2 regions of the Pantoea sp. LMR881 genome follow, and region 1 is predicted to be linked to the other one. Evidence: predicted binding sites of a transcription regulator. Region 1 holds the regulator's gene; the other holds the start of a gene.
What was found. Region 1 encodes ArgR, which controls arginine synthesis, uptake and breakdown. Its sites were predicted from a motif close to ANTGAATAAAAATACANT; they were not measured.

Region 1 (12,595 bases):
GCCGTGGAATTTTCCCATGGCGATGCTGACGCGCAAACTTGGCCCGGCGTTAGCCGCAGGATGTACTGGCATCATCAAGCCTGCCAACAACACACCACTGAGTGCATTCGCTTTACTGGCGCTGGCAAAAAAAGCGGGCGTGCCCGACGGCGTACTGAATGCAGTCGCGGGTGATACGCATGCGATCAGCGATGCGATTATGGCCAGTAAAGAGGTGCGAAAAATTTCTTTCACCGGTTCGACTGAAGTCGGCAAATTGTTGATGCGCAACGCGGCTGAAACAATGAAGAAAGTGTCGATGGAACTGGGGGGAACGCGCCTTACATTGTGTTTGAGGATGCTGATATTGATGCAGCCGTGCAGGGTGCGATTGCCAACAAGTTCCGCAATGCCGGGCAGGTATGCGTTAGCGTAAACCGCTTCTTTATCCACAATGCGGTTTACGATCGCTTTGTGAATCAACTCGCCGCGGAAGTGAAAAAGCTCAAAGTCGGAAACGGCATGGAAGAGGGCGTGGTTGTCGGCCCGCTGATCGAACCCTCAGCGGTCGAAAAAGTTGAGCAACATGTTAAAGATGCGCTCGGCAAAGGGGGAAAAGTGCTGACGGGAGGCGGTCGTCATGAGCTGGGCGGTAACTTCTGGCAGCCAACCGTGATTGCCGATGTGAATGAAAGCATGCAGTTAGCGCGAGAGGAGACCTTTGGCCCGGTTGCAGCCTGCTTCCGTTTCGATGATGAAGATGAGGTCATTCGACGCGCTAACGATACCGAATATGGCCTTGCCGCTTATTTTTATACTCAAAATTTACAGCGCGTATTTCGCGTTTCCGCCGCGCTGGAAAGCGGCATGATTGGTATCAACGAATGCGCAGTCTCTACAGAGCTGGCTCCGTTCGGTGGCGTAAAAGAATCGGGCCTGGGACGTGAAGGATCGGTACTTGGCATGGAAGAGTATCTGGAGATCAAAACGCTGCACCTTGGCGGCCTGAGCTAGTTTCACATCACCGGGCGGCGAATGTCGCCCACCGTTGGAGGATGGGAGCGGTCCGCATGAAAACCGAGCGTTTTGACTTCAATGAGATTGTTGATCAGGCGCATTTCTTTCGCCAGTTCAGCGAGCGTTTTGCCATAGAAGACAGGCGTATATGCGATCTGGATGGCTTATGGGATGTGGTCACCAGCGCAACGCTACCGATGCCGCTGGAAATTGAATTCGTGAATTTGGGAAAAGGGCAAAAAAGGCGCTACGGCGCACTGATTTTATTATTTGATGAAGCAGAAGAGGAGCTGGAGGGCCAGTTCCATTTCAACGTGAAATAAATTAAAAAGGGCCCCGGAGAGCGGGGCCAAAGGGTTCGTCAAAAATTGACGAGGAATTATTTATAGAGTTCTGCAGTGATGTGATAGTTATCGCCGGTACGCGCTTCAATCACTTTATAGGCACTGGCACCTTGTGCATCGGCTTTCTGTGAAAGCTGAGCACGATAATCCATTGGCGCACCTGCAGTACCGCTAATGGTTATGGTACCCGCAGGCTGCATGTTTTGTGCTTGCTCACCGGTAACCAGTTGGGCAGCGGAGGCACCAAAAGCGATAACGGAAAGTAAGCTAACGGTAGCGATGGTTGTTTTGATTTTCATAGTTTATCTCCTCATTACAATCAACAACCTGCGGCGTTAAAAAAGAGAGCGGGTCGTCGATTTCTTCAGGCATTTTTCAAACGCCGGATGGGTTAATCTTTATTTCAGCTAATTATTTATACAGCTCAGCAGTGACGTGATAAGTGTCGTCCTGATTGTTCTCAATAATGCGATAGTGGCTTGCGCCCTGTGCATCTGCTTTCTGCGACAGTACCTGGCGGACGTTGGTCTGGTCGCCGTCACGGCCACTCACGCTGATGGTTTGGTTCATTGATTGCAGGTTCATATCCTGTGCCTGCTGATTTGAAATCAGGCTGGCAGCGTTAACGCCAAATGACAGGGCAGAAAGCATACTCAGGGTGGCGATAGTTGATTTAATGTTCATGAATATTTTCCTCGTCGTTGGTTTTTCTCTTTTTATTGATGTGATTTGCATCACGAAAAGAAGTATAGAACTAATAACGTCAGAAATTAATACTCTGCTAATAATGTTTTTTTGTGATTCTTTATCCTTATGGCAACTTTTAATAACCATGAGTTATAAAAACCGATGAATAAGTGAGCATAAGTGGTTAATTTCATGTTAAAACAGTAATATGCGTCACTTTATCCTTTTGTGCGAAAAATCATGGTCGATAAGGCTGTGGTTTAATTTGAAAGCAGGAAGAGACACTAATTGTCAGGTGTAAAGCAGCGTAAAGTAGCGAGAGAGGTTATCACGATTAAAAGGTCTGACCCATTTTTCAGGCAACAAAAACGGGACAATCAGCGCACGTATGCACTGTTTTAATAATTAAAACAAAAAATTAATGTTGTAGGGATGGTGCGAGACAGGACGTAACCGGCAGGTTAACTGCCGGTAGACAAAGCGATATTTAAAGCTCTTGTTCGAATAACACCAGAATGGCGTCGTGGAGTTGCTTAACCGTAAAGGCGCGCGCAGGGGTAATGAAGATAGTGTCATCGCCCGCAATGGTGCCAAGAATCCCTTCTGATTTTCCTAACGAATCAAGTAAACGTGCAATAAGCTGCGCTGCGCCAGGGCTGGTATGAATGACCACTAAGGCATCGTTATAATCGATATCTAACACTAAATTCTTGAGCGGGCTGGTGGTTGTCGGCACGCCCAGTTCGGCCGGAAGGCAGTAAACCATCTCCATTTTGGCGTTACGTGTGCGTACCGCGCCAAATTTAGTCAGCATACGAGAAACCTTTGACTGGTTGATGTTCTCGAAGCCTTCCTCTTGCAGCGCCTGCACAATTTCCCCTTGGGAACTAAATTTTTCTTCTTTTAATAGAGCTTTAAAAGCTTTGATCAAATCGTCTTGTTTTGATGGGTTTCGCATAGGCTACCAATAAAAATAGGGAATAACCGGGATTCAGCCCACGGCAGAGCGAGGATTATGCATATAAATGAATTTTTATGCAATTGGTTGGTAAGTGAACAGCATGAATCGGTTAGCGGGCGGGGATAATAACAAAAAAATGTGACCGGGCCAAAAGGCTCCTTAAGCAGGCAAACAGACAATGGTTGCAGAGTTGTTATACTATGGGTGATGTAGCAACAGATAACGATTACGGCCGTTCTCTGTCTGCCCTCGGCAAAGTTGTCGGTCATTCAGGTTATATCCGGCATGCTTCAGGCTGCTAAGCAATTGACTGCGCACCTTTTTCCGCACTGAGTAAACTCATCGGGATCATGTGTCTGTCATCTGCCTGCACCCTGAAACATCAAGGTAAGTAGATGATTAGTCAGTTATGAATCCGGAAATTAAGTGCGCAAGCACGTAGAATGAGTGCGGATACTCGTCATCGCCTGAGCAGTTGATTAAGGTCTGACACAGATGGAATTTCGGCTCTTCTCTGCCCCACCTTAATAAGGAGTTAAGAATGAAAGTTGCCGTTCTCGGTGCCGCGGGTGGCATAGGCCAGGCGCTCGCACTTTTACTCAAAACGCAGCTTCCTGCGGGTTCAGAACTGTCCCTCTACGATATTGCACCGGTTACGCCGGGCGTTGCAGTTGATCTCAGCCATATTCCCACTGCTGTAAAAATTCAAGGATTTAGCGGTGAAGATGCTACACCTGCACTACAGGGTGCGGATGTGGTGCTGATGTCTGCTGGCGTCGCGCGTAAGCCAGGCATGGACCGTGCCGACCTGTTCAATGTCAATGCCGGCATCGTGCGTAACCTGATCGATCAGGTGGCACAGACAGCGCCTAAGGCCCTGATTGGTGTGATTACTAACCCGGTCAACACCACCGTGGCCATTGCCGCTGAAGTCCTGAAAAAACACGGCGTGTATGATAAAAACCGGCTGTTTGGCGTGACGACGCTGGATATTATTCGTGCCAACACCTTTGTGTCGGAGCTAAAAGGCAAATCGCCAGGTGAAATTGAAGTGCCGGTAGTCGGTGGGCATTCAGGTGTGACTATTTTGCCGCTGCTGTCACAGGTCAATGATGTCAGCTTCAGCGATCAGGAAATCGCAGATTTAACCCGGCGCATTCAAAATGCGGGCACTGAAGTGGTTGAAGCCAAAGCCGGTGGCGGCTCAGCGACACTCTCTATGGGACAAGCAGCAGCGCGATTTGGCTTATCGCTCGTGCGGGCGCTTAAGGGTGAAGAGAACATAGTGGAATGTGCTTATGTTGAGGGCGACGGTGAGTATGCGCGTTTCTTCTCACAACCTTTGCTGCTGGGTAAAAGCGGTATCGTTGAGCGCAGGCCTTTAGGCAACTTAAGCCGTTACGAACAGCAGGCGCTTGACGGCATGTTAGAAACCCTGAAAAAAGATATCGAGCAGGGCGAAGCGTTCGTTAAGCAGTAACCAGTCGTTAAAACGCCCGGACCAGCCGGGCGTTTTTTTGCCTATAAGCCGCCAGATTTAAAGGTTCGTGCAGCAGGCGCACCATTGCTGGCAGGCATCTTTTTGCCCAGCGTTTCCATACGCACCTGAAATGGCGGGAAGGGCATTTCAATGCCGTGTTGCTCAAAGCCTTTCAGAATCAGTTGGTGCAGTTCATGTCGCAATGGCATGCGATGCCCCATCTCTGCGGCATGAATACGCAGCTCGAACAACTGGATACCCTGTTGTAGATCGACCAGGAATATTTCTGGCGGCGGCATATCCAGCACATAGCTACAGCGTTCAGCCGCCTGCTTCAGTATGTTCGTCACTTCTTCGCTGTTCACTTTGGCAGGCGCCGGGATCGTCAGAACCACACGCGTGACCGAATCTGACAGCGACCAGTTAACGAACTGCTCAGTGATAAAGGCCTTATTCGGCACAATAATCTCTTTGCGGTCCCAGTCGGTGATGGTGGTTGCACGGGTATTGATGCGGGTAATGCTGCCGGTCAGATCGCGAATCGTCACGGTATCGCCAATACGAATTGGCTTCTCAAACAAGATAATCAGACCAGAAATAAAATTGGCAAAAATCTCCTGCAAACCAAAACCTAATCCCACACCGAGCGCGGCGACCAGCCATTGCAGTTTTGACCACTCAATACCAATCAGCGAAAAACCGATCAGGCCACCAATCAGTAACAGCAGATATTTGGTTAAAGTGGTAATGGCGTACCCCGTACCCGGTGTCAAATCGAGGTGCTGCAACAGAGCCAGTTCCAGCAGGGCGGGCATGTTGCGCACCATCTGCGTTGTGATAATAAACACCAGAATGGCAATCAGCACTGAACCAAGCGTAATCGGCTGAATGCTCTCTACGCCCTGAACAGACGTGCTGACATCCCACAGGCGGATATTCTCCAGAAAGCCAAAGGCTGAATGGATTTCTGACCACAATACAATCACAGAAACCAGAGCGATTAGCGTAAGAATCGAACGAACCAGCCGCAGCGATTGCGCACTGATCGCGTCGAGATCGATAACAGGCTCTTCCACTTCAATGGCATCAACATTCTGCGCGCTTTGCTCTTTTTCCTCTTCACTTCGTGCGCGGTTAGCGAGCATGTCAGCACGTCGCTGTCGGGCACGATCAAAACCAAGGCGGCGACGCTGAATCAGCATCCAGCGACGAATGATATGGTAGATAATTAACAGCAGAAACCAGATTGCCACCGACGTTTCCAGACGGGCCAGCAGCGCCTGCGCCGTTGCCAGATAACCGATCGCCGAGGCGAGGGCGGCCAGTAACGGAATCGCAATCATCAGGTTCCACAGTACGCGGTTGATGATATTGTCACCATTGCCCTCTTTATCGAGATAGAGCGGTATCCCGGCACGTTTCAGGCTCACCGTGACCAGGCTAAGGGCGCCGCAAATCAGGATAAAACAGAGACGACCAAGCGATGAGGAAAACTGACGATCTTCCAGGTTGCCAAAGGCAATCAGCAACATAATCAGCGGCACGATCAGGCCAATGCTCAATGAGTAATAGCGCATTGCGCGTGCGACGCGGGTTTGTGGCCACCGAAAGTGGACAATAAACAATCCGTTAGAACGCGCAAACGCGGCACTGATCATAAATGCCCAGAGCAGCGGCAGCGTAGCCGTGATGCCATCACCAATCGCCACGGCAACCGGATAGGGCCAGGCATTTTGTAAGCCGTAACCGAGCGCGCCCCACAAAACAGGCAGCGGTAACGCAACCAGAATTGACCAGAACACAGTGCGAATGGTTAAGCGGAAGCGATCCTGTGTGACCTTACCGACTTTACCGGCGGCACGCGCCAGAAACGCATTAAAATGACGGCGAGAGCTGATACTGAATCCCACCAGCAGTACCGCACCTAAAATCGGTAACACCGTTGCCCGGCTGGTAAACATCATCGCCAGGGCTTTGCCCAATTGGCCTAACGTATCAAGCGACAGCAGGCGTGACAGATCCCTTGCTAAATCAACGGGGTAACTCAGGCTGACGGGGCTGACGTCAGCGGTCCAGAACAGATAGCGATGCGTGGCATCTTTAACTTCGGTCAATGCGTCCTGGAGCTGAGTGTTAGCCACTTTTAACTTGGTAATCTCAAGGATTAACGTATCACAGCCAGAGATCAGTGAGTTAAGCAGCTCTCGTTGTGTTTTTAACTGGGCATCAAGAATGCGTTTCTGCTCAGGGGTAAATGGCTGACCATCGGCCTGATGGGCTTTACGTAACGCATCCTGACGTTCCAGCAAATCTTCATAATAGAGACGTTGCACGCGCAGCTGCGCCATTTCATTGTCAATTTGCTGAGATTTAGGCATCTCCGGTAAGCGTGCAACCTGCGCGCGCAGAGCCTCGCCTAGCAAATTTGAAGCCCCCAGCCATTGGGATTGCTCACGTAAAGTAGTGAGGGCCTGACGTACCTGAATAATCTGATTGGTGGCAAGACGCTGCTGCGAAGCGACCAAATCCATGCGCTGCGCCTGCTGATTCAGCGAGCCGGAGAGGTCACGGTTAATCCGAAACTGATCGCTGATCGAGGAGGGGAGATCACCGCTGTTTTCAGCTAGCTGCTCTGTGCGAGCCAGCGCCAGTTCCGCCTCACGCTGCCGTTGTTCGTTGAGCTGATTGCGCAGCGCCTGCAAATAATTATCTAACTGCGCAGCTTTACGCTGATGAAGCTCCGCACGCATCCGCGCCAGCTCCTGGCGATTGTTAGCTGACAGCTGTGCCAGCTCCAGTTCATCAACACGCGCTTTATTGGCCGCATTTTCTGCCTGACGTGTGGTCAGCTGAGTCTGAGCCTGCGGTGTGGCGTTATCAGCCCCCTGCAAACGGCGTCCGCTTTCTGTCATTGCACGGCGCGCTTCGGTCTGCTGCTGTGGAAGTTGTGACAGCGAATCGCTGATTTCGCGTGCGCGATCCTGCTCCTGCTGTGCCTGACGTCCCTCTTCCAGCAACTGGCTACTGACCTGCAAGATCTCCTGATCCAGCTCGGCGCTGCTCATATTACTGCGAATGGATTTACTGCTGTCGTTGAGAGAGGCTATTTGCTGGCGTAATTCACGGGCGAGGCGCGGAAAGTCATCAATGACCTGCTGATACTGCTTTGTCCGCTCCAGAGAATCATCACGCTCGCTGAGAAAGTTAAGCGCGGCTTCGATCGACTGGATCTGTTCCGCCTGAGCAGGCGAGCTTTTAGCGGCTTTCACCTCTTCAAGCTGCTGTTTTAATGAACTGGCATCAGGAACACTGGCTGCTAATGCTGAAGTGCTGAGCCACAGGCTCAGCAGCAGGAAAAGGATCGAACGCACGGGGGAACACTCAATTATTTAGCGATAACATCAGCGGCTTCAGCGGGCAACGGCAATGTCATTGCCAGCGGCTGACCCAGACGCGTTTTGCTTTCGGCTTCCAGACTGGCAGCCAGTCTGACACGACCAGGCGTGAACAGATTGATAACAGTAGAGCCGAGTTTAAAACGGCCCATTTCCTGGCCCTTCAGCAACACAACCGCACCTTCATCATCGGCAGCCGGATAGTGCCAACGCTTAATCACGCCTTCGCGTGGCGGCGTAATCGTACCCGCCCAGACGGTTTCAATGCTACCCACAATGGTTGCGCCTACCAGAATTTGCACCATTGGGCCGATATCGGTATCGAAATAGCAAATAACGCGCTCGTTACGGGCAAACAGATTAGGAATATTGCGCGCTGTCAACGGGTTCACCGAGTAGAGATCGCCTGGCACATAAATCATTTCACGCAGGATGCCATTACAGGGCATATGCACACGGTGATAATCACGCGGGGCCAGATAGATCGTCACAAACTCACCATCGCGGAACTGCGCCGCCATCTGCTCATTGCCCGCCAGCAATGCCTCAAGCGTGTAATGATGGCCTTTAGCCTGGAAAATCTGGTTGCCATCAATATGGCCCAACTGGCTGATCGCGCCATCTGCAGGCAGGACAACCAGGCTCGCATCAGGATCAACCGGGCGTGCGTCATCTTTCAGTGGGCGCACAAAAAAGTCGTTAAACGTCCGATAGCTGGCGGTATCTGGCTTGCGTGCTTCTGCCATGTCAACTTTGTAGAACCAGACGAAAATGTCGATGACCAGTTTAGTCAGCCAACCCGCACGGCGGCTTGCGCCCCAGCCAGCAAGTTCAGTCAGCCATTTCTTTGGGAGAACATGATTCAAGGCGAGTTTAAAACGATCAAACACCGTAGCCTCCTGGCTATATATCGCGACATTAATAAAAAAGGGAGCGGATTGTAGCAGCGCCCCGGTCCGATGGCGACTCTGCCCGCTATACTTCACGCCACGGCGTGTATTATTTGGCCAGAGAGGCAGTGATGCCGGTTAATCTTCGTTAGCGAAGTTTTTACGTGTTTTTACCTGCGCCATGCTTTCCAGAATGCGGTGATAGTTATCGAACCGGGAGACATCGATTTTACCCTCGTCTACCGCTTCGCGAATAGCGCAGCCGGGATCGTTGCCGTGTTTGCAATCACGGAATTTGCAATTGCCGAGAAATTCACGAAATTCGACAAATCCGCGCGTGATTTGTTCCGGTTCAAGATGCCATAAACCAAACTCACGCACGCCAGGAGAATCAATCACATCGCCGCCGTGCGGAAAGTGATACAGGCGCGCGGCGGTGGTGGTATGTTGACCAAGGCCGGAAACGTCAGAAACATCGTTAGTCAGGATCGCCGTTTCTTCTTCACTATCCAGGCCGAGCAGGGCGTTTAACAGGCTGGATTTCCCTACACCAGATTGGCCCGCAAAAATGCTAACGCGATCGGTAAGCGCAGCCTGTAGTTCATCAAGGCCATTCTTCGCCCGGCTGGAGACCATCAGGACGCGGTAACCAATCTGACGATAGATAGTCATCTGCTCATCGACAAAAGCACGCGCTTCGCTATCCAGCAGATCGGTTTTGTTCAGCACCAGCAGCGGTTCAATACCCAGCGTTTCACTCGCCACCAGATAGCGGTCGATAATATTCAGCGATAATTCCGGTAAGATTGCCGACACAATAATAATTTGATCGATATTGGCGGCAATGGGTTTTACGCCATCGTAGAAATCGGGTCGGGTTAGCACGCTGATGCGTTCGTGAACGGCCTCAACGATGCCTTTACCGCCGCTGTGCGCAGGGCGCCAGACGACGCGATCGCCGGTCACCAGTGAACGGATCGTTCGACGAATGTTGCAACGATGGGCGATGCCAGCACTGTCTTCGACATCGGCATGCATGCCGAAGCGGCTGACCACTACGCCTTCAGCTGCCTCGCCAAACAGATTATCGTCCGCTTCCGGCTGATCTTTCCGCTGGTTAAGACGACGCTGATGGTTAGCACTTACACGGCGTTGTTGACCTTTCGACAGTTTATTTTTACTCACTCATCCTCACACGGCGGTTGCCAGGCTTCGCCCTGCTGGGCAAAACGTCTATGATACACCCTAAACACCGTTATTGACGACTACAGCAACAGCAGGAAACAGCATGGCTACTGGAAATGAAAACAATTTAATCTGGATTGATCTGGAGATGACCGGTCTCGATCCGGAACGCGATCGCATTATTGAAATCGCCACTATTGTCACCGACGCCAATTTAACTATTTTGGCGGAAGGCCCGGTGATGGCGGTGCATCAGTCGGATGCGCAGCTGGCGCTGATGGATGACTGGAATGTGCGTACTCATACCAATAGCGGCCTGGTGGAACGCGTAAAAGCCAGCCCGTTTGACGATCGTGCAGCGGAACTGGCTACCATTGAATTTCTCAAACAATGGGTTCCGGCTAACACCTCGCCGATTTGCGGTAACAGTATTGGTCAGGATCGTCGCTTTTTATTCAAATATATGCCAGAACTGGAAGCCTACTTCCACTATCGCTATCTGGACGTCAGCACGCTGAAAGAACTGGCGCGTCGCTGGAAACCAGACATTCTACCCGGCTTCAAAAAAACCGGTACGCATCAGGCGTTGGATGATATTCGCGAATCGGTTGCTGAACTGGCTTATTACCGTGAACATTTTTTACAGCTCTAACCGGCTGCATTGTTCATGTTAAAAGCGGGCAGGGCGCCTGTCCGCCCATTTGGTAGCCTCGCGCCTGTGACGCGTCGAAAATAGCGGCAAAAATAAACCTTGTTGCTACAGGTTACAGGAACAGGGTGCGTAATAAGTCGTCATATTGCTGCTTTAATCAGCAAACGCATCGAAAGCGAAAAATTTTGCTTTCAGACGCTTGCAGCAGAAACGATTTCTCGTATAATGCGCACCCCGTACCGGTGAAGAATTTATTAACGGTACAAGGCGCGGGAATAGCTCAGTTGGTAGAGCACGACCTTGCCAAGGTCGGGGTCGCGAGTTCGAGTCTCGTTTCCCGCTCCAAATTTGTTTTAGCAGTACCCTCTTTGCGGGAATAGCTCAGTTGGTAGAGCACGACCTTGCCAAGGTCGGGGTCGCGAGTTCGAGTCTCGTTTCCCGCTCCAAAATTTGTTTAGCAGTACCCTTCTATGCGGGAATAGCTCAGTTGGTAGAGCACGACCTTGCCAAGGTCGGGGTCGCGAGTTCGAGTCTCGTTTCCCGCTCCAAATTTTTAGTCAACGTTAAATCAGTCTTTTGTTAACTTGTTGATAAATGCTGTTGTGACATCCTTATCCAGGGTTATCCACAGCATGACGCACCGTTAATGACGCTATTCAGGGCGATCTACAAAAGTGTTTTGAACAGAGTTATCCACAGGCTGCTCTGATAAATACCTCGCTAGCCTAATTCTCAAATAAACACAACTTCAAGATAACTTATTGAAAATTAAGATAATGTAAATATTTCAATTTGTGATTTAGCTTATCTGATAACGTTACGCCAGTTGAATGACAACAGCTTTTTAATTTTATTCACAAGGTGTGGAAAAGCAGTTTAACTCTCCGGTTGCGCAATCACGCATCACGCGGCAATCCTTTCTCTACTGCACGAACCAACCGTTTTGCTGCGCAGGCTGCACTTCAACGACAAGCTGTTCGCGTTTCTCCTGCTGTTGCCGCAGCGCCCACTCAATATGTTCATCCAGTAGCGCATGTTCGCCGCGTCGCTGCATCAACGCTGAGACAACGTCTGCTGACCAGGGCGCATTTCCCAAAGCGACAGCAATATTACGCAGCCAGCGCAAATGCCCAATACGTCGAATGGCTGAGCCTTCCGTAACACGTAAAAACTTAGCCTCGTCCCACTGAAACAGGGCAATCAATTCAGGCGCATGCAGCGCAGCGCGTGGAGAAAAATCTGTTTCGTCGCTGAGCTGGCCGTAGCGGTTCCACGGACAAATAAGCTGACAATCATCACAGCCATAAATCCGGTTGCCCATTAAAGGGCGAAATTCTTCCGGGATGGCACCTTCCAGCTCAATGGTGAGATAGGAGATACAGCGGCGGGCATCGACAACGTAAGGTTCAACGATGGCATTGGTTGGACAGATCGTCATACAGGCGACGCAACGTCCACACTGCTCTTCTTGCGGCTGATCGACGGGCAATGGCAGATCGATCAGTAACTCACCAAGAAAAAACCATGAGCCTGCTTCGCGGTTCAATATCAATGAGTGTTTGCCTGTCCAGCCCAGACCGGCTTTTGCCGCCAGCGGGCGTTCCAGCAGCGGTGCCGAGTCGACAAACGGACGAAAATTAAGCGTTTCACAGGCTGACTGAATCATTTCTCCGAGCTTTTTCAGTCGATTGCGCAATACTTTGTGGTAATCACGTCCCAAAGCATAACGGCTGACGTAACCCAACCGGGGGTTTTTCAGGGTGCTGGCAAAGGCGGCTTTCGCCGGGAGATAATTCATGCGAACGCTGATGACGCGCAGCGTACCGGGCAATAACTCATGCGGCCTGGCGCGCATCATGCCGTGGCGCGCCATCCATTCCATCTCGCCATGATATTGCTTATCCAGCCACGCTTGCAGGCGCGGCTCCTCGGCACTGAGATCGGTATCGGTAATGCCGACCTGCTGAAAGCCGAGATCCAACCCCCACTGTTTAATCTGTTGAGC
Region 2 (12,595 bases), 290 kb from region 1:
CAACCACACCGAAAACGTTATCAGCCAGCAAACGGCTATGCGCCAGGGCTTTTACGAACGCAACCGCTGTGAGCTTTATCAGGGCGATGCGCGTTTTGTCGATGCCAATACGGTTGAAATTGAACAACCGGATGGTTCGCGTGAGCGCCTGACAGCAGAAAAATTTGTTATCGCCTGTGGTTCTCGTCCTTATCACCCAGCAGACGTCGACTTTACCCATCCTCGTATTTACGATTCCGATTCGATTCTCAATCTGCACCACGAGCCGGGTCACGTCATTATTTATGGCGCAGGGGTCATTGGCTGTGAATATGCGTCAATTTTCCGTGGTCTGAACGTCAAGGTCGATCTGATTAACACCCGCGATCGCCTGCTGGCTTTTCTTGATCAGGAGATGTCCGACTCGCTTTCATATCACTTCTGGAACAGCGGCGTAGTGATCCGTCACAACGAAGAGTTTGAGAAGATTGAAGGTGTTAGCGACGGCGTGATCATGCACCTGAAGTCGGGCAAGAAGGTCAAAGCGGATTGCCTGCTCTATGCGAACGGTCGTACTGGTAACACCGATTCGCTGTCGCTGGAAAATGTTGGGCTGGAAGCGGATGGCCGCGGCTTGTTGAAAGTAAACAGCATGTATCAGACTGCCCAGCCGCATATCTACGCAGTGGGTGATGTTATCGGTTATCCAAGCCTGGCATCAGCGGCTTACGATCAGGGCCGTATTGCGGCGCAAGCGTTGATTAAAGGCGAGGCCTCAGCGCACTTAATTGAAGACATCCCCACCGGGATTTACACCATTCCAGAAATCAGTTCAGTGGGTAAAACTGAGCAGCAGCTAACCGCAATGAAAGTGCCTTACGAAGTGGGACGCGCCCAGTTCAAACATCTGGCGCGTGCGCAGATTGTCGGGATGAACGTGGGCAGCCTGAAGATTTTATTCCACCGTGAAACCAAAGAGATTTTAGGCATCCACTGCTTTGGCGAGCGTGCCGCTGAGATCATTCATATCGGTCAGGCCATCATGGAACAGAAAAACGGCGGCAACACGATTGAATATTTCGTGAATACCACCTTTAACTACCCCACGATGGCAGAGGCCTATCGCGTAGCCGCGTTAAATGGCTTAAACCGCCTGTTTTAACGTGCTGTCGAGATAGCCCTGCATATGCGTGCGAATTGCCTCTGCCAGTTGTTCATAACGGCTGCGCAGAGGTGAACCCGGACGATAGACTAATGCGATAGTGCGCTGCGGCACTGGCTTGTAGCACGGCAAATAGCAGACGCCATCGCGTACGCGCTCCGGTGGCACCGACAGCGCAGGTAACAAGGTAATGCCGCTGCCTGCCGCAACCATGTTACGCAGCGTTTCGAGGCTGGTTGCACGGAAATGCGTATCTTCATCCGCCCCCGCTTCAAAGCAGAAGCCCATCGCCTGATCGCGTAAACAGTGGCCATCTTCCAGCATCAGCAATTTCTCACCAGCCAGATCGGACATCGGCACGCGATCGCGATCGCGCCACGGGTGGTCCTGATAAATCGCCAGCTTCATCGGCTCATCAAACAGAGGCACTTCTATAAACGCTTCACTCTCTTTCACTAACGCCAGAATCGCGCAGTCGAGCTTGCCGCTGTCGAGTTGCGCCAACAGCTGCTGGGTTTGTGCTTCATGCAGATACATTTCCAGCTTGGGAAAGGTCTGATGCAACATCGGAATAATTTGCGGCAACAAATAGGGGCCGGTGGTTGGGATGAGACCAATATGCAGCGGGCCTGACATCGCTTCACCTTGTTGGCTCGCCATCTCTTTCAGCACTTTCACTTCACGCAATACGGTCCGCGCCTGATCCACCAGCAATAAACCGGCCTGGGTGAACAAAACTTTGCGGCTGGTACGCTCCAGCAGCATGACGCCCAGTTCATCTTCTAATTTACGAATCTGCCCGCTCAGCGTTGGCTGACTAACGTGACACGCATCCGCAGCACGGCGGAAATGACGGTGCTCAGCAAGCGAAACCAGATATTCAAGATCACGAATATTCATTGTTACCCTCCAAACCACGATAGCCCGTGGCGATAGATAGAATAGCAATGAACGATTAGCCCTATCAAGCGGCGATAGGAATAATGCACACATCAAATAAAGACTGTCACTACAGCAAAAAATCTCAGTGTCAGCAGGAAAGCTGACCCTTTGATGATGTGCCTATAAAAAAGTAATTCTGAAGCTAGAGGTTGGCGGGCATTTCCTGTGCCCGCTTTTTTTTATCTGCAATTTATACCAGACGCTGCTTCGCCTCTGTAATGGCGCGTGCAACTTGCTGCGGCGAAACGCCACCCTGCGCATTGCGCTTATCAAGGCAACTTTGCAGCGCAAGGATCGGATAAACATCTTCTTCAATCACTGCGCTAAATTGCTGTAACTGTGCCAGTGACAGTGACTCCAGCGCCACGCCCTGCTTAATCGCTTCCACCACCGCTTCCCCCACAATATGATGTGCTTCCCGGAACGGTACGCCTTTCGCGACCAGATAATCCGCCAGTTCAGTGGAGTTGGCGTAACCCTGCTCGGCGGCTTCCTGACAGCGTGGACGTTTAACCTGAATACCATCCAGCACCAGCACTGACATATGCAGGCAGTCGAGCCAGGTATCCAGCGCGTCGAACAGACCTTCTTTGTCTTCCTGCATATCTTTGTTGTACGCCAGCGGTAAACCTTTCAGTGTCATCATCATGCCGGTCAGTGCGCCCTGTACACGGCCACACTTGCCACGGATCAGCTCCAGCGCATCCGGGTTTTTCTTTTGCGGCATCAGTGATGACCCAGAAGTAACCTTGTCCGACAGCTCAATAAAACCCGCTTCACCGGTGTTGAAAAAAATCATGTCTTCAGCAAAGCGCGATAGATGCACCATGCCAATAGCGGCATCAGACAACAATTCCAGAACGTGATCGCGATCGGAAACCGTGTCCAGGCTGTTGCGCGTTGCAGAAGCAAAACCCAACCAGCCGGCTAACTGCTGGCGATCAATTTCATACGCCGTCCCCGCCAGTGCGCCACAGCCTAGTGGGCTTACGTCAAGACGTTTCAGCGTATCCTGCAAACGGCTCTCGTCACGCGCCAGCATTTCTACATAGGCCAGACACCAGTGAGCAAACGTCACCGGCTGCGCACGTTGCAGATGGGTATAGCCTGGCATTACTGCATCCTGATTGGCTTCTGCAGTGGCCACCAGCGCCTGTTGTAATTCACGGGTCGCGTCAGATAACGCTTCCACCTGCATTTTGCACCAGAGTTTCAGGTCAGTCGCGACCTGATCGTTACGGCTGCGGCCGGTGTGTAATTTTTTCCCCAGTGCACCGACTTTTTCAATCAGCTTTCCTTCAACCCAGCTGTGAATATCTTCGGCATCGCTCTGCAAAATCTGTTCGGGATTCGCGCGAACCTCTGCTAACAGCGTGTTCAGCGCGGCTTCCAGCTGCTGCTGCTCATCGCTGCTCAGTACGTTTACCGTCACTAACGCTTTGGACCAGGCGATTGAACCAATGATGTCCTGCTCCGCCAGGCGATAGTCGAAGCGCAGCGAGTCGTTAAACTGTTTGAAACGTTGATCTGCTGCCTGGGTAAACCGTCCACCCCAAAGTGCCATGTGAAATCTCCTTCAAATCGTTAAACGAAGGGCGGCATAAATGCCGCCCCTGAGGTTATGCTGTGAGGCGAGGCGCACCTCGCCTGAGAATTATTTTTTCTGCTCGTTCAGGGCGCGAATGCGTGAAGAGAGCGAGAAAAGACGGATGAAACCGCCTGCATGACGGTGATCGTAAACTTCGTCTTCGCCAAAGGTCGCAAACTCTTCTGAGTACAGGCTGTTTGCCGAACGTTTCTGCGTGGCGGTGGCCTGCCCTTTATAAAGTTGCAGCACCACTTCGCCATTCACCTCTTCGGCCAGTGATTCAGCCGCCGCCTGGATAGATTTACGCAGTGGCGCAAACCAGCGGCCATCGTAGACCACATAGGACATTTCCTGACCTAACTGCTCACGCCATTTAAAACTGTCGCGATCCAGTACCAGCTGCTCAACCGCGCGCAGGGCATTCACCATAATGGTGCCGCCTGGGGTTTCGTAGCAGCCGCGAGATTTAATACCAACCAGGCGGTTTTCCACGATATCGATACGGCCTACACCATGTTTTGCACCGATCACGTTGAGTTTTTCCAGGCACTGGAACGGGCTCAGCTTTTCACCGTTTACCGCCACAACGCGGCCTTTCTCTACGGTCACGGTCACGTTTTCTGGCTGATCGGGCGCTTCCAGGGGATCAACGGTCCAGACCCAGCAATCTTTGTTTGGCGCGTTTGACGGGCTTTCCAGCACGCCACCTTCGGTAGAAATATGCCACGCATTCTCGTCACGGCTGTAGATTTTTTCCAGCGATGCGGTGGTTGGGATGTTACGCTCTTTCAGGTAGTCCAGCAGTGCTTCACGTGAACGCAGGTTCCATTCACGCCACGGCGCCACCACTTTCAGTTGAGGAGCCAGCGCGGTGTAGGTGGTTTCGAAACGTACCTGATCGTTACCTTTACCGGTTGCACCGTGGCACAGCGCATCAGCACCAACTTTCAGCGCCAGCTCAACCTGTGCTTTAGCAATAATGGGACGCGCCATTGAGGTGCCCAGCAGGTAAGTGCCTTCATACAGCGCACCAGTTTGCAGCACCGGATAAACATAATCACTGATGAACTCTTCACGCAGATCAACGACGTGGCATTCTGATGCGCCGGACTGCAACGCTTTCTTTTCAACGCCTTCAAGATCGCTACGCTCCTGACCAATATCTGCCACGAACGCGACAACTTCACAGCCGCCGTAATTTTCTTTCAGCCATGGAATGATGGCTGAAGTATCAAGGCCACCGGAGTAAGCCAGAACGATTTTTTTGATACCTTGCGTTTGCATTTCGTAATCCTTGAATCAGAGTCGTTAAGCGAGAATCCGGGTGCCAATCGACACGCCGTTAAAAAGAGTGGGCAGTTGCTCAGCATGACGCCAGCTGGCGATATCCACCGGGCGGCCCAGCGTGCGGGCAGCATCAAGTGCTGCATGCACTTTAACAATCATGCCATCAGTAATGATGCCCTGAGCGATTAACTGCTCGGCCTTGTCTGCAGTCATCTCTTCAATACGCTGACCTTTACCGTCCAGAATGCCGCTGACATCAGACAGCAAGACGAGATCGGCACCGAGGGTGGAAGCCAGCGCGGTTGCTGCCTGATCCGCGTTGACATTCATCAGGTCGCCGCCATCAGTAATACCGATTGAGCTAACCACCGGCATATAACCAGCATCCAGCAGTGTATTCAGTAAGGCAGGGTTACCCGGCATAGCATTACCCACATGGCCGAGTTCTTCATCGAACTGAGTAACATTCACCAAACCTGCATCGCCGAGGCACAAGCCTACTGCGTTGATACCATATTTTTTCGCCCACGCCAGCAGCGTTTTATTTGCCGTACCCGCCAGTGCGCCGGTAATGATGTCGATTTGATCGGCAGGCGTGACGCGTAAGCCGTTTTTCTTTTTCACCGGCAGCGCCAGCTTTTTCATCAGGTCGTCCACCAGGCAGCCACCGCCGTGAACAATGAGCAGCGGGCGCTGATGTGTATTGCGATAAGTCAGCAGCGCGTCAAACAAACGGGCCAGCGCCTCTTCGCTGTCTAACAGCACACCGCCAAGTTTGATAATTAAAGGATTGGTCATGGCTAATTTACTCGTCCGTTAAATCAGTGACTGCGTTTCAGGGAAGCCGAAACGAATGTTTAAACACTGTACCGCCTGTGAGGCTGCGCCTTTAAGCAGATTATCTTCGGCGGCGACAACAATCAGATGCTCGCCCTGCACGGCAAAGCCGATATCACAATAGGGCAACCCTACAACCGCCTTCAGGGCAGGCACGCCTTGCTCGTAGACGCGCACCAGCGGCTTGTCGTGATAAGCATTGTGGAAGGCATCGGCAACATCGTCACGACCAATGCCTGCTTTCAGCCGGCAGGTAATCGTGGCCAAAATACCGCGCGGGAAACTGCCAAGATGCGGCGTAAAAATCACCGGCGTACCAAGATGCGCAACGATTTCCGGATGGTGACGATGAGAAAACAGTCCGTAAGGTTGCAGGCTAACTTCGCAGAAGCTGGTGCCAACATTAGCTTTACGCCCGGCACCGCTCACCCCACTGGTGGCGTTGATCACTGGCCACTGCGTTTCATTCAGCAAGCCAGCTTCCACCAGCGGTTTTAATGCCAGCTGAGCAGCCGTTGGGTAACAGCCCGGCACGGCAACCAGCTGCGCTTCTTTAATCTTCTCATGTTGCCACTCAGCCAAACCGTAAACGGCTTTATCCAGCCAGTCGCCGTGCTGATGTGTGAAACCGTAATATTGGTTATAGAACTCGCCGTCGTTGACGCGGAACGCGCCCGACAAATCAAACACCACACAGCCCGCTTTAAGAAATTCAGGAGCCAAATCGTGGCTGACTTCATGGGCCGTCGCCAGAAACACGACGTCGACTTTATCTGCCCACTCTGAAGCACTGCTCAACGGCTGTAGCGGCAGATCGACCACGCCTTTGAGCTGCGGATGCAGATCAGAGAGGCGTTTACCGGCGTCTGGGCTTTGCGCTGAAACCGCCAAAGCGGTTATGTTCATATGTGGATGGCGATTCAGGAAGGTGGCAAGCTCTACGCCAGCGTAACCACTGGCACCAACGATCAGCGTATTCAACATCAGGCTGTATACCTTATTACAGTCACACGTTCCGGGTCGCGGCCTTGCCCCGTTGCCCACGATGCCGTTTGCCGAGATTTTAAGTTCACAAGCAAGCGACGTTATTGTATTTTTATTCACTATTAATGCATGAATATTGATACATCCTAACTCAAGGACCGTCAACAGTGAAGACAAAATTACCGCCTTTTATCGAACTCTACCGCCAGTTGATCGCAACACCATCAATCAGCGCAACGGATGCTGCACTGGATCAGAGTAATGAAACTTTAATCAATTTATTGGCTGGCTGGTTTCGTGACCTCGGCTTCAGCGTAGAAGTGCAGCCGGTACCCGGCACGCGCAACAAATTCAATATGCTGGCCCGCACCGGCAACGGCGCCGGTGGCCTGCTGCTGGCAGGTCATACCGATACCGTACCCTTTGATGATGGTCGCTGGACGCGCGATCCTTTCACGCTAACCGAACACGACAACAAACTTTACGGTTTAGGCACTGCAGACATGAAAGGCTTCTTTGCTTTCATTCTTGATACGCTGCGTGATGTTGATGTGACAACGCTGAGCAAACCGCTTTACATTCTGGCTACCGCTGATGAAGAAACAACCATGGCGGGTGCTAAGTATTTTTCTGAATCCACCCAGTGGCGTCCGGACTGCGCCATCATCGGTGAACCGACATCTCTTAAGCCCGTGCGCGCCCACAAAGGCCATCTTTCCCATGCGATTCGCATCGAAGGTAAATCGGGACACTCCAGCGATCCGGCTCGTGGCGTTAACGCGATTGAGTTAATGCATGAATCTATCAGTCATTTAATGCAGTTGCGTAACACGCTGAAAGAGCGTTATCACCATGAGGGTTTCGCGATCCCTTATCCCACCATGAATTTTGGTCATATTAATGGCGGTGATGCTGCTAACCGTATTTGCGCCTGCTGCGAATTGCATATGGATATTCGTCCGCTGCCAGGCCTGACGCTGAGCGATTTAGATGAATTACTCAACGAGGCGCTGGCACCTGTAAGCGCGCGCTGGCCAGGCCGAATCAACGTGGGCGAGCTGCACCCACCCATTCCGGGATATGAGTGTCCGGCTAACCATGAACTGGTGAAAGTGGTAGAGAAATTACTGGGTACGCCAACTGAAGTGGTGAACTATTGCACCGAAGCACCGTTCATTCAGCAGCTGTGTCCAACTCTGGTGTTAGGCCCAGGCTCAATTAATCAGGCGCACCAGCCAGATGAATTTATTGATACGGCATTTATAAAGCCCACTCGTGAGCTTATCAGTCAGGTTGTACAGCATTTTTGTCACTGATTAACATCAAATGGGGCATTTCACTGCAAAAGCAGCAAAATGCCCTGTCATTCTGCGGGATTTAATGATAAGAATAACTTATCCCGCTTCGCCTTAATTAAATTCTATGAATTTCCGTTATTTAGCGGCACGTTTGCGTCAGTTTAAGTCAATTGACGAAAGGAACATTACGTGGCTAGATAAAAGACGATGTTATGCCCGGTGGGTGTAGAAGTTTAAAAGACGATGAGGGTGTCAGGGTCAAATGAACGAACAATATTCCGCAATGCGAAGTAATGTCAGTATGCTCGGCAAACTGCTCGGGGATACGATTAAGGATGCGCTTGGAGAGAACATCCTTGAGCGGGTAGAAACCATCCGCAAACTTTCCAAGTCATCCCGTGCGGGAAATGACACTCATCGCAAGGAGCTGCTCAATACGCTGCAAAATCTGTCTAATGACGAACTCCTGCCGGTTGCGCGTGCCTTTAGTCAGTTCCTCAATCTCACCAACGTCGCTGAACAGTATCAAACCATCTCTCACAACGGCGAAGGGGCGAATCATCCGGAACTGTTGAAGAAAACGTTCGAAAACCTCAAGCAGCAGAGCGATATTAGCGAAAGCGCCATCCGCGCCGCGATTGAGTCCTTATCACTGGAACTGGTTCTGACCGCTCATCCGACAGAGATTACCCGTCGTACGCTGATCCATAAACTGGTTGAAGTGAATAGCTGTCTGAAGCAGCTCGATCACAGTGATATTTCTGACTACGAACGTAACCAGATCATGCGTCGCCTGCGTCAGTTAGTGGCGCAAGCGTGGCATACCGATGAAATCCGTAAATACCGTCCAACGCCAATTGATGAAGCCAAATGGGGCTTTGCGGTGGTGGAAAACAGCCTGTGGGAAGGCGTGCCTGCTTTCCTGCGCGAACTGAACGAGCAGGTTGAAGAGTCATTTGGCATTAAGCTGCCGGTCGATTTTGTCCCGGTGCAGTTTACTTCCTGGATGGGCGGCGATCGTGATGGCAACCCAAACGTCACGGCATCGATTACCCGCCATGCCATGCAGTTGAGCCGCTGGAAAGCCGCCGATCTGTTCCTGCGCGATATTGGCGTACTGATTTCTGAACTGTCGATGTCTGAATGTAGCGATGACGTGCGTGAGTTATGTGGCGATCCAGAGGCGATTGAGCCTTACCGCATGATTTTGAAACGCATCCGTAGCCAGCTAATGACCACGCAGTCTTATCTGGAACGTCGCCTGAAAGGTGAACGCCTGCCGCGTCCGGCAGATTTACTGGTTTCCAATGACCAACTGTGGCAGCCGCTTTACACGATTTACCAGTCATTGCAGCAGTGCGGTATGGGGATTATCGCCAACGGCCAGTTGCTCGACACGCTGCGCCGCGTTAAGTGTTTTGGCGTACCGCTGGTACGTATCGACCTGCGCCAGGAAAGTACCCGCCATACCTTAGCCATTGCTGAAGTCACCCGTTATCTGGGCCTCGGCGATTACGAAAGCTGGTCAGAAGCTGACAAGCAGGCTTTCCTGATCCGCGAACTGAATTCCAAACGTCCTCTGCTGCCGCGTAGCTGGGAACCCAGCGACGATACACGTGAAGTGCTGGAAACCTGCCGCGTTGCGGCTGAAGCGCCGCAAGGCTCCATTGCTGCTTACGTGATTTCGATGGCAAAAACGCCATCCGACGTGCTGGCTGTGCATTTACTGTTAAAAGAGGCCGGTATTTCTTTTGCCATGCCGGTGGCACCACTGTTTGAAACCCTCGACGACCTGAACAACGCCAATGACGTGATGAGCCAGCTTCTCAGCATTGACTGGTATCGCGGTTTTATTCAGGGCAAACAGATGGTGATGATTGGCTATTCCGACTCGGCGAAAGATGCCGGAGTCATGGCCGCCAGTTGGGCGCAGTATCAGGCGCAGGATGCGTTGATCAAAACCTGTGAAAAAGCAGGTATTTCATTAACGCTGTTCCACGGACGCGGCGGCACCATTGGTCGTGGCGGTGCGCCTGCTCACGCGGCACTGCTGTCGCAACCTCCAGGCAGCCTGAAAGGCGGCCTGCGCGTGACGGAACAGGGTGAAATGATCCGCTTTAAGTACGGATTGCCAGAGGTCACCATCGCCAGCCTGTCGCTTTATACCGGTGCAATTCTGGAAGCCAACCTGATGCCGCCGCCAGAACCGAAAAAAGAGTGGCGCAGCATCATGGATCAGCTCTCTGCCGATTCCTGCGCTATGTATCGCGGTTACGTCCGTGAAAATCCTGATTTCGTGCCCTACTTCCGCTCGGCAACACCTGAGCAAGAGCTGGGTAAACTGCCGCTCGGCTCGCGTCCGGCGAAGCGTCGCCCCGCCGGTGGCGTTGAATCCCTGCGCGCCATCCCGTGGATTTTTGCCTGGACACAAAACCGTTTGATGCTGCCAGCCTGGCTGGGTGCCGGTGCCGCCTTACAACAGGCAATGGACGCGGGACATCAGGATCAGCTGGAAGCGATGTGTCGCGACTGGCCTTTCTTCTCTACCCGCCTCGGCATGCTTGAAATGGTGTTCTCCAAAGCTGACCTGTGGCTGGCGGAATACTACGATCAGCGTCTGGTGGATAAATCGCTGTGGCCGCTGGGCAAACAGTTACGCGATCAGTTAGATGCGGATATTAAAGCGGTATTAACCATCGCCAACGATGCACATTTAATGGCTGACCAGCCGTGGATTGCGGAGTCGATTGCCCTGCGCAACGTCTATACCGATCCGCTTAATGTTCTTCAGGCGGAGCTGCTGCATCGCTCACGCGCCCAGGAAGAGCGTGGTAACGAGCCAGATGCACGGGTTGAACAGGCGCTGATGGTAACGATTGCGGGCGTAGCCGCCGGGATGCGTAACACCGGCTAGCGGTAAAACATGCCTGGATGCAGAAGGTCATCTGTAACTGGCATCACAAGCCGAACGCAACAATAAAAGGCTCACTGAAATGAGCCTTTTATTAATATTGTTGCTTATCAATTATCTTTGCGCTCTTCATCGACTGTCACACATAAGGAAACGACTCTTCTTGTTAATTCAATGCAACCACAAAATGAGCTGGCGATAATCATAATTTTAGCGAAACCCGTCGAAAGGAAATTAAGCCAACTATTAGGCAATAACCCACAGGGAGCTAAAAAAGTCGAAGCGATTAATATACCTGGTATAACACAGGCTTCATTTAATCTTCTCTTGGTGAATATCATGAGCAGGTGCCAGTCGAGTGACAATTACTGCCAGCATTCCTTCCTGAGCCAACGCCAATCACTAAAATTAATTCTTCTGCGGGGGAATATCAATTATTACCATGAAAAGCTGAGGTCAAACACAAGAGATTAAAAACAAGACTAAATAAAAAACACATACACTCAGACTGAATTAATTACCGATGAGATTTAAGTGTTATTCTAAAACCCATTCAATCTTATATTATTAACAGTAAGCTTTACTCATTGGCGTAATATAAACGTGTTCATTAAAAACAGCATAACAGCTATTCCCAGGTTTAATTTCCTGCAAAATAAAAAAACGTTATCCCTCGCGGTGATAACGGTTTTAAAAATCTAACGGCCAGCGGCTTAGCTAAGCTGCATTACGCAGCGACTATCGGACGTACGCCTAACGTATGGCAAATCGCATAGCTCATTTCAGCGCGGTTCAGCGTATAGAAATGGAAATCTTTAACGCCTTCGCGGGACAGGATTTTCACCATATCCATAGCGATGTTGGCACCAACCATTTTGCGCGTTTCTGCGTCATCATCCAGACCGGCAAACATGGCGCTCATCCAGCCTGGCACACGCACGTTAGTCATGGTAGCGAAGCGTTGCAGTTGCTTAAAGTTAGAGACCGGCAGAATACCCGGCACAATTTCCACATCAATGCCGGTTGCCACACAGCGATCACGGAAGCGTAAGTAGCTTTCAACATCAAAGAAAAACTGGGTAATGGCACGGTTAGCACCCGCATCAATTTTACGCTTCAGGTTAATCAGATCGGCCTGCGCGCTTTTTGCTTCCGGATGCACTTCCGGATAAGCGGCGACAGAAATATCGAAATCACCGACCTCTTTGAGCAGCGACACCAGATCGCAGCCGTACATTTCAGGTTTGCCGCTGCCAGCGGGCAAATCACCACGCAGCGCCACGATGTGACGAATGCCATTATTCCAGTAATCCTGGGCGATGGTGCGTAATTCATCGCGTGTCGCATCGATACAGGTCAAATGCGGTGCCGCTTCTAAGCCAGTGCGATCTTTGATGCCTTTAATGATGCTGTGAGTGCGATCGCGCTCCCCTGAGTTAGCGCCATAGGTTACTGAAACAAATTTTGGCTTCAGGCTGCTTAAGCGATCGATAGAGTGCCACAGAGTCTCTTCCATTTCGCTGGTACGCGGCGGAAAAAATTCAAACGAGACATTAATTTGGCCGTTCAGCTCTGCCAGGTTTTGATTAAGTGCTTCGCGCTGATTG

Region 2: the regulator ArgR is predicted to act here: its motif matches at 6,883-6,900, upstream of argC (N-acetyl-gamma-glutamyl-phosphate reductase).

Annotation. Positions count from the first base shown of each region.
Region 1 is NZ_JAPVOK010000002.1:2,713,339-2,725,933, forward strand. Features, by position in the region: partial or broken gene O3W44_RS14635 (NAD-dependent succinate-semialdehyde dehydrogenase) at 1-993, shown strand, start outside; gene O3W44_RS14640 (barstar family protein) at 1,050-1,319, shown strand; gene yhcN (peroxide/acid stress response protein YhcN) at 1,376-1,639, opposite strand; gene O3W44_RS14650 (YdgH/BhsA/McbA-like domain containing protein) at 1,752-2,024, opposite strand; gene argR (transcriptional regulator ArgR) at 2,515-2,985, opposite strand; gene mdh (malate dehydrogenase) at 3,530-4,468, shown strand; gene mscM (miniconductance mechanosensitive channel MscM) at 4,510-7,839, opposite strand; gene asd (archaetidylserine decarboxylase) at 7,854-8,753, opposite strand; gene rsgA (small ribosomal subunit biogenesis GTPase RsgA) at 8,892-9,938, opposite strand; gene orn (oligoribonuclease) at 10,042-10,590, shown strand; tRNA gene O3W44_RS14685 (tRNA-Gly) at 10,860-10,935, shown strand; tRNA gene O3W44_RS14690 (tRNA-Gly) at 10,961-11,036, shown strand; tRNA gene O3W44_RS14695 (tRNA-Gly) at 11,063-11,138, shown strand; partial or broken gene queG (tRNA epoxyqueuosine(34) reductase QueG) at 11,487-12,595, opposite strand, start outside.
Region 2 is NZ_JAPVOK010000002.1:2,418,517-2,431,111, reverse strand. Features, by position in the region: gene sthA (Si-specific NAD(P)(+) transhydrogenase) at 1-1,141, shown strand, start outside; gene oxyR (DNA-binding transcriptional regulator OxyR) at 1,124-2,041, opposite strand; gene argH (argininosuccinate lyase) at 2,274-3,647, opposite strand; gene O3W44_RS13200 (argininosuccinate synthase) at 3,738-4,955, opposite strand; gene argB (acetylglutamate kinase) at 4,980-5,756, opposite strand; gene argC (N-acetyl-gamma-glutamyl-phosphate reductase) at 5,775-6,779, opposite strand; gene argE (acetylornithine deacetylase) at 6,947-8,095, shown strand; gene ppc (phosphoenolpyruvate carboxylase) at 8,340-10,991, shown strand; gene metF (methylenetetrahydrofolate reductase) at 11,716-12,595, opposite strand, start outside.